Regions from separate parts of the Barrientosiimonas humi genome, predicted to be linked through region 1. Evidence: riboswitches for the same ligand, from Rfam matches in the RefSeq annotation. Region 1 holds a riboswitch; each other region holds the start of a gene.
What was found. A riboswitch is a leader RNA that binds a small molecule or an ion and turns the genes downstream of it on or off. The one in region 1 is predicted to bind thiamine pyrophosphate.
Positions count from the first base shown of each region.

Region 2: another riboswitch for thiamine pyrophosphate. It lies ahead of thiM (hydroxyethylthiazole kinase); the one in region 1 lies ahead of thiC (phosphomethylpyrimidine synthase ThiC).
Region 3: another riboswitch for thiamine pyrophosphate. It lies ahead of FB554_RS15465 (MFS transporter); the one in region 1 lies ahead of thiC (phosphomethylpyrimidine synthase ThiC).

Region 1 is NZ_VFOK01000001.1:1,243,894-1,248,630, forward strand. It holds gene metH (methionine synthase) at 1-364, shown strand, start outside; gene FB554_RS05800 (HAD family hydrolase) at 364-1,086, shown strand; gene thiC (phosphomethylpyrimidine synthase ThiC) at 1,110-2,894, opposite strand; TPP riboswitch at 2,972-3,082, opposite strand; gene FB554_RS17580 (hypothetical protein) at 3,365-4,192, opposite strand; gene FB554_RS17305 (hypothetical protein) at 4,577-4,737, opposite strand, start outside.
Region 2 is NZ_VFOK01000001.1:2,135,996-2,140,732, reverse strand. It holds gene FB554_RS10030 (carbohydrate ABC transporter permease) at 1-445, shown strand, start outside; gene FB554_RS10025 (glycoside hydrolase family 13 protein) at 492-2,183, shown strand; TPP riboswitch at 2,243-2,366, shown strand; partial or broken gene thiM (hydroxyethylthiazole kinase) at 2,358-3,187, shown strand; gene thiE (thiamine phosphate synthase) at 3,184-3,834, shown strand; gene thiD (bifunctional hydroxymethylpyrimidine kinase/phosphomethylpyrimidine kinase) at 3,918-4,737, shown strand, end outside.
Region 3 is NZ_VFOK01000001.1:3,325,871-3,330,607, reverse strand. It holds gene FB554_RS15470 (AMP-binding protein) at 1-1,456, shown strand, start outside; gene FB554_RS15465 (MFS transporter) at 1,491-2,708, opposite strand; TPP riboswitch at 2,789-2,896, opposite strand; gene FB554_RS15460 (peptide MFS transporter) at 3,008-4,504, shown strand; gene FB554_RS15455 (MalY/PatB family protein) at 4,544-4,737, opposite strand, start outside.

The sequences.
Region 1 (4,737 bases):
CCGCGAGCTGTGGGGGTTCGCCTCCGACGAGCGGCTGAGCAACGAGGAGCTCATCGCCGAGGACTACCGCGGCATCCGCCCCGCGCCGGGATACCCCGCCTGCCCCGACCACACCGAGAAGGAGCTGCTCTGGCAGCTGCTCGACGTGCAGGAGCAGACCCAGATCGAGCTCACCGAGTCGATGGCGATGTGGCCGGGCGCCGCGGTCAGCGGCTGGTACTTCTCCCACCCGCAGTCGCAGTACTTCGTGGTCGGCCGGCTCGGTCGCGACCAGGTCGAGGCCTACGCCGAGCGCAAGGGCTGGACGCTGGCGCAGACCGAGAAGTGGCTCGCGCCCAACCTCGGATACGAGCCCGAGGACTGATGACCACACGCCGGTCGAGTAGGCGAGGAACGAGCCGTATCGAGACCCCCCGCACACCCGCGGCCGTGCTGTGGGACATGGACGGCACGCTCGTCGACACCGAACCGTTCTGGATCGGGGCCGAGCGAGCGCTGGTCGAGAGCTACGGCGGCACCTGGAGCGACGAGCTGGCGCACCGTTGCGTCGGCAACCCGCTGCTGGTGTCGGCCACGATCATCCGCGACAACAGCCCGGTCGAGCTGACGCCGGAGCAGATCGTCGACCACCTGCTGGGACTGGTCGTCGCCGAGATGCGCCGCCACGTGCCGTGGCGGCCGGGAGCGCGCGAGCTGCTGGAATCCCTTGTGGCAGAAGGGATCCCGTGCGCGCTGGTGACGATGTCGTACGTCCGGTTCGCGCAGGTGCTGCTCGACGTGCTGCCCGCGGGGACCTTCGCGACCGTGGTCACGGGCGACGCGGTGACGCACGGCAAGCCGCACCCCGAGCCCTACCTCACCGCGGCCGAGCGGCTGGGGGTCGACCCGCGCGACTGCATCGCGCTGGAGGACTCGCCGCCGGGCGTACGCTCGGCCGTCGCCGCCGGCGTGCCCACCGTCGCGGTCCCGCACGTGGTGCCGGTGCCGGCGCTGGCCGGGGCGGTGCAGGTCACGACGCTGGACGGGGTGACCCCGCAGGGTCTTGCCCGTCTGGTCGCGACCGCCACCGCCCCGGCCGAGCGCTGAGCCCGGTTACGCGCTGAGCCCGGTCACGCGCTCGGTGCGGGTCGCGCGGACTCGGCGTCGACGTACACCGTGGAGCCGAGCTCGACGAACGTCTCGCTCATCTGCCGCATGCCGTCCTGGGCGAACCGGTCGCGCACGTCCTGACTGATCCGCATGCTGCAGAACTTCGGGCCGCACATCGAGCAGAAGTGCGCCGTCTTGGCCGCGTCCGCCGGCAGCGTCTCGTCGTGCATCGAGCGGGCGGTGTCGGGGTCGAGCGAGAGGTTGAACTGGTCCTCCCAGCGGAACTCGAACCGGGCCTTCGACAGCGCGTCGTCCCACGCCCGCGCGCCCGGGTGGCCCTTGGCGACGTCGGCGGCGTGCGCGGCGAGCTTGTAGGTGATCACGCCCGTCTTCACGTCGTCGCGGTCGGGCAGCCCGAGGTGCTCCTTCGGCGTGACGTAGCACAGCATGGCGGTGCCGTGCATCGCGATCGTGGCCGCGCCGATGGCCGAGGTGATGTGGTCATACCCCGGGGCGATGTCGGTGACCAGCGGGCCGAGCGTGTAGAACGGCGCGCCGTGGCACCAGTCCTGCTCCAGGCGTACGTTCTCCTCGACCAGGTGCAGCGGCACGTGCCCCGGCCCCTCGACCATCACCTGCACGTCGTGCTCCCAGGCGCGCTGGGTCAGCTCGGCGAGGGTGCGCAGCTCGGACAGCTGGGCCTCGTCGTTGGCGTCGGCGGTGCTGCCGGGGCGCAGCCCGTCGCCGAGGCTGAACGCGACGTCGTACTGCGCGAAGATCTCGCACAGCTCGTCGAAGTGGGTGTAGAGGAAGCTCTCCTCGTGGTGGGCGAGCATCCAGCCGGCCATGATCGAGCCGCCGCGGCTGACGATGCCGGTGACCCGGTTGACGGTGAGCGGGACGTAGCGCAGCAGCACGCCGGCGTGCACGGTCATGTAGTCGACGCCCTGCTCGCACTGCTCGATGACCGTGTCGCGGTAGACCTCCCAGGTGAGGTCCTCTGCGTTGCCGTCGACCTTCTCCAGCGCCTGGTAGATCGGGACGGTGCCGATCGGCACGGGGGAGTTGCGCACGATCCACTCGCGGGTCGTGTGGATGTCGTCGCCGGTCGAGAGGTCCATGACGGTGTCGGCTCCCCACGTGGTGGCCCAGGTCAGCTTGTCGACCTCCTCGGCGATCGAGCTGGTCACCGCGGAGTTGCCGATGTTGGCGTTGACCTTCACCAGGAACCTGCGGCCGATGATCATCGGCTCGGTCTCGGGGTGGTTGATGTTGGCCGGGATGATCGCGCGTCCCTCGGCAACCTCCTGGCGCACCAGCTCGACGTCGCACTGCTCGCGCGCCGCGACGAAGCGCATCTCGGGCGTGACGATGCCGCGCCGGGCGTAGTGCATCTGCGTCACGCGGCGAGAAGGCTTGGCACGCAACGGTTCTCGCCGTTCGCCCTGCCACTCCTGACTCGCGGCGCCACGCCGTTGCGCGCCGCGCCCGTCGTCGGCGAGGTCGCGGGGACGACCGGCGTACGACTCCACGTCCTCCCGTGCGCGGATCCACTCCGCGCGGTGGGCGGGCAGCCCGACCTCGGGCGTGGAGCCGGGGCCGGAGGTGTCGTAGAGCCGGAACGGGGCGTTGGTCTCGCCGGTGCCGGGGGAGTCCGACAGGGTCACCTCGGTGCGGGGCACCGCGAGACCGTCAGGACCGGTCTCGTGGACCTTGCGCCGGCCGGGGGCGGCATCGGTGGTCTCCGGCCCGGCAGGCCGGGTGCGGCGATCGGTGGTGGCGTCGGTGGGGGATGGTGTCGACATGGTGGTGCGCCTCCTTGCGGCGGCACGCCACGGCGCCCGCCGGGGTCGGCGGGTCTGCGACAAGGGAGTGCGGTGTGCGTCTCATCGACCACTGCTCCTTGCGCCGGCATGACCCGGATCAAGTTGGACGGTCGGGGCCGCATCAGCCCCCTCTCAGCCCGGTGCGCCGGACTCCCGCGAGGGACATTCACTTGCTGTGCCGGCTCTCGGAGCCGACGTGGGCGACGCTACCTCACCGGCCGTGGTGGTGACGGCGGTGTCCTCATATGGCGGACAGCGGATGACTCACAGCAGACCGCGAGGCGGGCGAGGCGCAGGCTCGCCCGCCGCACAGCAGACCGCCCGGCCGGGCGGACGCGTGGTCCGCTCGACCGGGCGGTCTGGGTGGCCGGAGGCCGAGCCGGCATCGGCTGGCTCAGCTCACCGGCTCACCCGGGTGGGCTCGGCTGCGCCGGCCCAACCGTTGTGGCTCAGCCCTCGTCGCTCAGCCGGCGACGCAGGAAGACCCCGGCGCCGGTGATCGCGGTGAGGGTGGCGATCCCGCCGGCAGCGAGCGCGGCACCGCTGGGGCCCTCACCGACGACACCGGTGCTGACGACCGGGCCGGTGGGCTGACCGGGGTTGGTGCCGGTCGGCGGGTGGGTGCTGGTCTCGGTGCCCGTCGGGGTGTCCGTGGGCTCCGGGGTGTCGGTGGGCTCCGGGGTGTCCGTCGGCTCGGGCGTGTCGGTCGGCTCGGGCGTCTCGGTGGGCTCCGGGGTCTCGGTCGGCTCCGGCGTGGTCGGCTCGCAGTCGAGCTTGAAGACCTTGGACTTGACCTTGATCTCGTTGCCGTCGGCGTCGTACATCGTGACCTTGTAGTGGCCGTTGTCGAGGGTCAGACCGTCGTCCTCGCCCTCGGGGTCGGCGTTGATGTAGACCGTCGAGCCCACACCGTTCTCGTCGGTGGTGATGCTCAGCGAGACCGAGTCCTCGGTGTCGCTGTCGCCGCCCTGCGGCACGATCTCGATCGAGCCGGACTGGTTCGGGTCGAAGCCGAAGCCCTCGAGGTTGAACGCGCAGCTCTTCGGGTCGTTGCTCTCGGTGCCGGCGGGCGTGCCGAGCTCGTGCACCTTGAGCGTGCCGTTGTTGCCGGCCGGGCCGGTCGCGGTGGCGGTCTCGGTGCTGGTGGCGGTCGTGGTCGCCGAGGGGTCGGGCCCCTCGGTCGGGTCGGCGCTGGCCGACGCCAGGCTGCCGATGCCGAGGCAGGCGATGGCGCCCGCGGTGGCGAGTGCGAAGCGCGGCTTCACGAGTGACTGCATGGGTGTTCCCTCCCTGGTTGAACTTCCGGACGCGCGCTGCCGAAATTTCCCCCGCAGGACACGCGCTGCCTGCACGCTATGCGGGCCGCGGCTCGGAAGGCTGGGAGTTTTCGGGAAGTGGCGGAAAGTGAAAGATCAGGCGGGAGGTACGTCCACGCTGGGGGGTGCAGTCCTCGGGGCCGGGGGCCTGGCTGGGGGCCGGTCTGGCGGTGTTCGACGGACGGCTGGACGGTGTCGGTCCGGCACGGGCCGTCCGGTCGCGGGGATCGGGTGATCCTCGCGACCAGGCGGGTCCGTCCTGCTGCTGCAGACTGCGCCGGACGGGGGTAGGCGCAGGAGCTGCAGGGCGCTTCAGGGCATCAGCCCCTCACGCCGGGTCCCGGCTCAGCCCTCGTCGGTGAGGCGACGACGCAGGAAGACTCCGGCGCCGGTGACTGCGCCAGCGGTGGCGATGCCAGCGGCGGCGAGCGCGGCAGCGTTCGGGCCGTCGCCGACGACGCCGGTGCTGACGATCGGGCCGCTGGGCTCACCCGGGGCCGGCGGCA
Region 2 (4,737 bases), 890 kb from region 1:
GCTCATGTCGGCGCTCGGCCTGGACAACCCGCTCGGCGTGGCGATCCTGCACATCATGTTCGGGCTGTCGTTCAACTCGTTGCTGTTCGCGGCCTACATCCGCAACCTGCCCGAGGAGCTGGAGGAGAGCGCGGCGCTGGACGGCGCGACGCCCTTCCAGGTGTTCCGCAAGATCGTCTTCCCGCTGCTGCTGCCGATGGCCGCGACGGTCGGCATCTTCTCGTTCCTCGGCTCGTGGAACGACTACATGATGCCGTCGCTGATCATCTCCGACGTCGAGAAGCAGACCCTGCCGGTGGTGCAGGCGTCCTACCAGAACTCGCTGACGCTCGACATCAACGTGGCCTTCGCGTCGTACGCCCTCGCCATGATCCCCGCCGTCGTCGGCTATCTCGTCGGGCAGCGCTGGATCATCGCCGGCGTCATGCGCGGCGCCATCAAGTAGCCCCCTCCGACCGACCATGTCCGACCCGAAAGGAACGTGCCCGTCCATGACCGACACCCTCACCGCCCCCGCGCCGACCCCGCAGCGACCCCGCGACCGGGACTGGTGGCGCCAGGCCAGCGTCTACCAGATCTACCCGCGCAGCTTCGCCGACGCCAACGGTGACGGGATCGGCGACCTGCGCGGCATCATCGACCGCGTCCCCTACCTGCAGACGCTCGGCATCGACGCCGTGTGGCTGAGCCCGTTCTATCCCTCGGCGCTCGCCGACGGCGGGTACGACGTCGACGACTACCGCGACGTCGACCCCACCATCGGGACCCTGGAGGAGTTCGACGAGCTGGTCGCCGCGCTGCACGCAGCCGGGATCAAGGTCATCGTCGACATCGTCCCCAACCACACCAGCGACCGGCACGCCTGGTTCCAGGAGGCGCTGGCCGCGCCGAAGGGGTCGCCGGCCCGCGACCGCTACGTCATCCGCGACGGGCGCGGCCAGGACGGCGAGCTGCCGCCGTCGGACTGGGAGTCCGGCTTCGGTGGCCCCGCGTGGCACCCGATGGGCGACGGGCAGTGGTACCACCACTACTTCGCCCCCGAGCAGCCCGACCTCAACTGGGCCAACCAGGAGGTGCGCGAGGACTTCCTCACGACGCTGCGCTTCTGGAGCGACCGCGGGGTCGACGGGTTCCGGGTCGACGTCGCGCACGGGCTCGCCAAGGACCTGCCGGAGCAGCTGCCCACCCACGCCGAGCTGCTCGCGCTCGAGGCCGGCACCGGCGAGCACCCGATGTGGGACCGCGACGAGGTGCACGAGATCTACGCCGACTGGCGGCAGGTGCTGAACAGCTACGACCCGCCGCGCACGGCCGTGGCCGAGGCGTGGGTCGCCACGCCGGAGCGACGGGCGCGCTACGCCAGCCCGCAGGGGCTGGGCCAGGCGTTCAACTTCGACCTGCTCGAGGCCGACTTCGACGCCACGGCCTTCCGCGAGGTCGTCACCGACAACCTGGCCCAGGCGGCGGCCTCGGGCTCGTCGACCACGTGGGTGCTGTCCAACCACGACGTGGTGCGCCACCCCACTCGTTACGCGCTGCAGGGCAAGGACACCGCGGCCAGCGCCGACGTGATGGTCCGCTTCGCGAACGAGTGGCTGCGCTCGGGCGGGACCACGCCGGCCATCGACCCGCAGGTCGGGGCGCGCCGGGCCCGCGCGGCGACCGCGTTCATGCTCGCGCTGCCCGGCTCGGCCTACCTCTACCAGGGCGAGGAGCTCGGGCTCGAAGAGGTCGCGGCCATCCCGCAGGACCGGCGCCAGGACCCGACCTTCCTGCGCACCGGCGGCGAGCAGATCGGCCGCGACGGCTGCCGGGTGCCGCTGCCGTGGTCGACCACCGGCCCGTCGTACGGCTTCGGCAGCTCGGCCGCGCACCTGCCCCAGCCGGAGTCGTTCGGGGCGGTCTCCGTGGAGGCCCAGTCGGGCGACCCGGAGGCTCCGCTGGAGCTCTACCGCCGCGCCCTGGCGCTGCGGGCGCAGCTGCAGACCGACGAGGAGCTCACCTGGGAGCCCGCGCCCGAGGGCGTGCTGCACTTCTCGCGCCCCGGCGGCTGGCACGTGGTGACGACCTTCGGCACCGAGCCGGCCGAGCTCCCCGCGGGCGAGGTGGTGCTCACCACCCGTCCGCTCGTCGACGGCCGGCTGCCGGGCGAGGCGACCGCCTGGGTGCGCACCGCGGTCTGAGCGGTGGGACGACCACCCGGGGGTGAGGCGCAGGCCGCACCCCCGGGTTAGGGTCGAGGACACACGACGCGGGGTGCTGTGCCCGGGACGGAGAGGCGAGAGCCTCGGCTCGGCACGGCTGAGATCACACCCGTCGCACCTGATCTAGGTCGTACTAGCGAAGGGACGTCAACGATGTCGACCACCCAGTCCGAGCCCACCACGACCCGCGCGGACGTCGGCCCAGCCGACCTCGCCGAGGCGCTCGCCGCGCTGCGCGAGCGGGCTCCGCTCGTGCAGTGCCTCACCAACTCCGTCGTCACCGGCTGGACCGCCAACGTGCTGCTCGCCGTCGGCGCCGCGCCGGCGATGGTGGACAACCCGCGCGAGGCCGGCGACTTCGCCGCGGTCGCCGACGGGGTGCTGATCAACGTCGGCACGCTGACCGAGTCGACCGCCGAGGCGATGAAGGTGGCGGCCAGGGCCGCCGACGAGGCGGGCACCCCCTGGGTGCTCGACCCGGTCGCGGTGGGCTCGCTGCGCTGGCGCACGTCGCTGGTGCACGAGCTGCTGTCGTCGGGGAAGCCCGCCATCGTCCGCGGCAACGCCAGCGAGGTGCTCGCGGTGGCCGGCGGGGGAGGCGGCCGCGGGGTCGACTCGCTCGACGCCCCGGAGCAGGCGACCCTGCCCGCGCGCGGCCTGTCGCTGTCCGGCCCGGTCGTCGCGGTCAGCGGCGCCGTCGACCACATCGTCCACGAGGACCGGCTCGTGCGCGTGCGCACGGCAACGAGCTGATGACCAGGGTCACCGGAGTGGGCTGCGCGCTGGGTGCGCTGATGTCGGCGTACGCCGGTGTCACCGACGACCCGTTCGTCGCCGCCGTCGCGGCGACCGCGACGCTCACCGTCGCCGCTGACGTCGCAGCCGAATCCGCAAGCGGTCCAGGGTCGTTCGCGGTCAACCTGCTCGACGAGCTCAGCGCGCTCGAGCCCGACGCGCTCGCTGACCGCGTGGTGCTGGCGTGAGCGGGCGCGGGATCCCGGACCTGTCGCTGTATCTGGTCACGAGCAGCGAGCTGACCGGTCGCGGGCGGCTCGTCGACACCGTCGTGGCGGCGACGACCGGGGGAGTGTCGCTCGTGCAGCTGCGTGAGCCCGACGCGTCCGACGCCGACGTCGTGGCCCTCGGCCGCGACCTGGTCGCGGCGCTCGCCCCGACCGGGGTGCCGCTGCTGATCAACGACCGGGTGCACCTGGTCGAGGAGATCGGCGCGGCGGGGGCGCACGTCGGTCAGGACGACCTCGACCCGGTCAAGGCGCGCGAGCTGATCGGCCCCGACCGGTGGCTCGGGCAGTCGGTGCAGACCGTCGAGCAGGCCCGTGCCGCAGCGGAATCGGGCGAGGTCGACTACCTCGGCATCGGCCCGGCCTGGCCGACGGCCACCAAGCAGGTGACGGTGCCGCCGCTGCTGCCCGCGGGGGTGCGCACGATCGCCCACGCCACCGAGCTGCCGAGCGTGGCGATCGGGGGGATCGGGGTCGACGAGGTCCCGCAGCTGCGCACGTCGGGCATCTCCGGCGTCGCGGTGGTCAGCGCGATCTGCGGCCGCCTCGACCCGCGCGGCGAGGCGACCCGCCTGCGCGCGGCGTGGGAGACAGGGATCGCGCTATGAGCGGCGAGGAGCCCGCAGCGCAGGGTGCGGGCGAGGGACGAGCACGCGCCCGGAGCGGAGTGCGACCGAGCGCGACAGAAGGTATGAGCGGCGAGGAGCGCGCAGCGCAGGGTGCGGGCGAGGGTGGTTCGCGTCCACCGGTCGCGCTGACGATCGCGGGGAGCGACCCGTCGGGCGGCGCCGGGATCCAGGCCGACCTGAAGTCGTTCAGCGCGCTGGGCGCCTACGGCTGCGCGGTGCTGACCGCGCTCACGGCGCAGAGCACCCAGGGCGTGACGGGCGTGCACCCGGTGCCGCCGGAGTTCGTGCGCGAGCAGGTCGCGACGCTCGTCGACGACGTGCGGCTGGACGCCGCCAAGATCGGGATGCTGGCCAGCGCGCCGATCGTCGAGGCCGTGACGGCGGCGGTCGACGACCTGCTCGACTGCCCGGTCGTGCTCGACCCGGTCATGGTGTCCACGAGCGGGAGCCGGCTGCTCGACGACGACGCGGTCGATGCCGTACGCCGTCTGGCACCGCACACCGACCTGGTCACCCCGAACCTGCACGAGGCGGCGGTCCTGCTCGGCGCCGAGGTCGCCGAGTCGCTGGAAGACCAGCAGCGACAGGCGGATTCGCTGCTCGAGCTCGGCATCCCGCGGGTGCTGGTGAAGGGCGGTCACGGGTCGGGTCCGGAGGCGGTCGACGTCTACGCCGATTCCGACGGGCAGCACGTGCTGCGCCAGCCGCGGGTCGACACCCCGCACACGCACGGCACCGGGTGCACGCTCTCGGCCTCGATCGCGGCGCTGCTGCCGCAGCGCGACGGCGACTGGGTGCGGGCGGTCACCGACGCGCGCGCCTACCTCACGGCAGGGCTCGAGGCCGGGCGCGACCTGCAGATCGGTCACGGCTCCGGGCCGG
Region 3 (4,737 bases), 2.1 Mb from region 1:
CGGCAACCAGGTCGAGCTGTGGCAGACGATGCTCGCGATCATGAAGCTCGGCGCCGTGATCATGCCGACCACCACCGCCGTCGGCCCCGCCGACCTGGTCGACCGCATGGAGCGCGGCCGGGCGAGGGCTGTGGTGACCAGCGCCGCCGAGGCGCACAAGCTCGACGCCGTGCCCGGCGACTACCTGCGCTTCGCCATCCCCGACCCGGGCGAGGCCGGCGGGGTGCCGGACGGCTGGGTCGACCTGCACCAGGCGTACGGCATCGACGCGGAGCCCGCCCCGCACCCGGGCAACGCGAGCACCGACCGGGTGCTGCTCTACTTCACCTCGGGCACGACCTCCAAGCCCAAGCTGGTCGAGCACACGCACGTGTCCTACCCGGTCGGACACCTGTCGACGATGTACTGGCTCGGGCTGGGGCCCGGCGACGTGCACCTGAACATCTCCAGCCCCGGCTGGGCCAAGCACGCGTGGTCGTGCTTCTTCGCGCCGTGGATCGCGCAGGCGTGCATCTTCATCGACAACTACTCCCGCTTCGACCCGGCCGCGCTGCTCGAGACGCTGAGCAAGAACCAGGTGACCAGCCTGTGCGCGCCGCCGACGGTGTGGCGGATGCTCATCAAGTCCGACCTGGGCGACAAGCCGGGCGCGCTGCGCGAGGTCATCGGCGCCGGCGAGCCGCTCAACCCCGAGATCATCGAGCAGGTGCGCAAGGCCTGGGACCTGCCGCTGCGCGACGGTTATGGGCAGACGGAAATGACTGCGGCAGTAGGCAATACGCCGGGGTCGGAGCTGAAGCCGGGGTCGATGGGCAAGCCGTTGCCCGGCGTGCCGGTGGCGCTGGTCGACCCGCTCACCGGTGAGCGCGTCGAGCCCGACGCCGACGGGGTGGCCGAGGGTGAGCTGTGCCTCGACCTGTCGGCCCACCCGCTGCCGCTGATGACCGGGTACCAGGGCGACGAGGAGCGCAACGCCGAGGCAATGGCCGGCGGTTTCTACCACACCGGCGACGTGGCGACGCTCGACGCGAACGGGTCGATCACGTACGTCGGGCGCACCGACGACGTGTTCAAGGCCAGCGACTACAAGATCAGTCCGTTCGAGCTGGAGTCGGTGCTGATCGAGCACGTGGCGGTGGCCGAGGCGGCCGTCGTGCCCGCACCCGACTCGGTGCGCCTGGCCGTGCCGAAGGCGTACGTCGCGGTCGCCTCCGGTCACGAGCCGGACGCCGCGACGGCCGAGTCGATCCTGCGGCACGCCCGCGAGCGGCTGGCGCCGTGGCAGCGGGTGCGGCGCATCGAGTTCTTCGAGCTGCCGAAGACCATCAGCGGCAAGATCCGCCGCGTCGAGCTGCGCCAGCGCGAGGCCGACAACCCTTCCGACGAGCCCCGCGAGAACGGACTCATCGGCGACGGTCGGGAGTGGCGCGACGACGAGTTCGGACTGCGCGGCTGACCCGACCGCTCGCCCGGATCAGCCCGGTGAGGGGTCAGGCGAGCGGGGCGCGACGGTCGGGCTCGGGGCCGGCCAGCGCACCCACCACCAGCAGCAGCGCGGCGACCACGAGCACCAGCCGCACCGCGACCTCGGCGCCCAGCGCCTCCTGCAGCGGCGGCAGCCAGAACGGGTAGAGCGCCGGCAGCACGATCGACAGCGAGTAGCCCACGCCGTAGCCGCTGGAGCGCACCTGCGCGGGGAACCGCTCGGCGAGATAGGCGCCGACGGGCCCGTACGCCGTCACGGTCACCACCTGCAGGGCGGCGGCGCCGAGCACCACCACGGCGAGCGACCGCGACGCCCCGGTGAGCGCGTGCGCGAGCGGGGCGAGCAGCACGGCCGCCGCCCCGAACGCCACGAAGAACGCCCGTCGACCGGTGCGCTGCGACAGCTCGCCCGCGGCGAGCATCGTCACCGCCGACACCAGCGTCGCGATCAGCATGACGAACGGCACCGTGGCGGGGTCGAGCGCGGTGGACGCGCGCAGCTCACCGGTCAGCACCGGCACGGCCATCTGGGTGAACAGCCACAGCCCGGTCATCAGCACGAAGACCTGCCACAGCTGCCGGCGCCACTGCCCGATCACGATGTCCCGCAACGGGTTCGGGCGTCGCTCGGCCCGCTTCCAGGCCGGCGCGTCGGAGACCCCGCGGCGGTAGTAGAGCAGCATCGCGGCCGCCAGCAGAGCACCCACGGCGAACGGGACGCGCCAGGCCCAGTCGGCGTACGCGTCGACGCCGAGCACCTCGACGAGCGTCAGTGTTAGCGCGGCGATCGAGGCGTTGGCCAGCGGCGACATCGCCATGACGGCGCCGCTCAGGCCGCCGCGCCGCTCAGGCCGCGACCACTCCATCGCCAGTGGGATGGCCGCGGTGTACTCACCTCCCAGGAAGATGCCGCCGAGGAACCGTAGCGCCACGAACGCCCAGAGCGTCGCCGCCCCGAGCGTGGTGTGCCCCGGCACCAGCGCGATCGCCGCCGTGGTCGCCGCGATGCCCGCGATCGCGATGCGGGTCGTGCTGGTGCGGCCGCGGCGGTCGGCGACCGCGCCGAAGATCGCGGCGCCCAGCGGCCGGCCGAGCAGCGTGGCCACGAACACCAGGCCCGTCTGGGCCGCGGTGCTGCCCGGCCCGAGCACCCGGTCGCTGACCGGGGCGAGGGCGATCACGGGCAGGAAGATGTCGACCTGGTCGACGTAGTTGCCGAGCATCCCGCCGCGGGTCGCCCGCCTCCGGGCAGGGCTGTCCGGCGTGAATCTCGTTCTGGCAGAACCGATCTGCGACACGGCAGACGACGGCATCGGAGTCTCCCTTCGGCGGCATGACCCGCATCAGGTGTGACGGTCGGCGCGGCAGCAGCGCCCTCTCAGCCCCTCCTGGGACTCCCGCGATGGATGTGCGAAGTGACCACCAGCGTACGACCCGACAGGAGTGCCCTAGGAACGCGCCGTACGGTGGACGGCGGCTTTCGGGCCCCCAAGTCCAGAATCGAAAGGCAAGTGACCTGAGCATGTCGGCCACCCCCACCGACACCGGGGCGACTCCCGCCGAGAAGACCTTCCTCGGCCACCCGCGCGGACTCGCGACCCTCTTCAACGTCGAGCTGTGGGAGCGCTTCTCCTACTACGGGATGCGCGCCATCCTGCTCTACTACCTCGTCGACACGGCCGCGAACGGCGGGCTGGGGCTCGACGACACGTTGGGCGAGGCGGTGGTCGCGACGTACGGCGCCGCGGTCTACCTGCTGTCGATCATCGGCGGCTGGCTCGCCGACCGGATGATCGGCGCGCGCCGGTCCGTGCTCTACGGCGGCCTCATCATCATGGCCGGCCACCTGTCGCTGGCCGTCCCCGGCGCCGGCTTCTCCTGGCTCGGCATCGCACTCGTCGCCCTCGGCACCGGTCTGCTGAAGCCGAACGTGTCCACCATGGTCGGGCACCTCTACACCGACCGCGACCCGCGCCGCGACGCCGGCTTCTCGATCTTCTACGTCTCCATCAACATCGGCGCGTTCTTCGCCCCGTTCGTGGTGGCCTTCCTGCGCAACCGCTGGGGCTACCACGCCGGCTTCTCCGCGGCAGCCGTCGGCATGGGCATCGCGCTGGTGCTCTACTACCTCGGCCGCAAGCGGCTGGACCCCGACAGCGACAAGGCTCCGAACCCCGTCGACGACACGGCGCGGCGCCGCGCCGGGCTGATCGGACTCGGCGTCGTCGGCGGTGTCGCGGTGCTCATCGGCCTGCTCCGCGTCGTGCGCGGTGGCTATGCCGCCGCCGTCATCGACACGGTGGCGCTGCTGTCGGTCGCCGCCTCGGTCACGTACTTCGTCGTGATGTTCCGCAGCAAGCGAGTCACCCCGACCGAGCGACGCCACCTGCGGGCCTACCTCCCGATGTGGATCGCCGCGGTGCTGTTCTGGATGATCTTCGAGCAGGCCGCGACCAAGATGGCGACCTTCGCCGCGCGGCGCACCGACCTGGACTCGCTGGGCTTCCGCTTCGAGGAGGAGTGGTTCCAGTCGATCAACCCGATCACCATCACCCTCCTCGCACCGCTGTTCGGTCTGCTGTGGCTGGCCCGCTCCGGCAAGTTCCCGAGCACGCCGATGAAGTTCGCGATGGGTGTGGCCATCGCGGGAATCTCGTTCGTGCTGCTGGGAATCGCCGCGAACTACTACGAGGGTCCGACCGCCCCGGTGTGGGTGCTCGGCGGCGTGTTCGTCGTGCAGACGCTCGGTGAGCTGTGCCTGTCGCCGGTCGGTCTCTCGGCCACGACGGTGCTGGCCCCGAAGGCGTTCGCGTCGCAGGCGATGGCGCTGTGGTTCCTGTCGTCGGCGACCGGTCAGTCGATCGCCGCGCAGGCCATCCGGCTCACCGAGGACACCCCCGACGCGCAGTTCTTCACGGTTCTCGGCGTCATCGCCGTCGCGTTCGGTGTGGTGCTCGCGCTGCTGTCGCCGTGGGCGCACCGGCAGATCGCCGACGCCGAGCCCGAGGTGGCCAGGTAGGGCGGTCGCCGGGGTCTCGATACGCGCTCGTTCCTCGCGCTACTCGACCGGCTCGAGCGCTGCGGCCATGCGGTCGACGGCGGCGGTGATCACCTCGGGCGAGGTGCCGAGGTTGAAGCGCACCCACCCGGCGCCCTGGTCGGGGTCGTACCAGGTGCCCGCGCTGACGATCACGCCCCCGCGCCGGAACGTCGCGACCGGGTCGTCGACGCCCAGCCCCCGGCAGTCGAGCC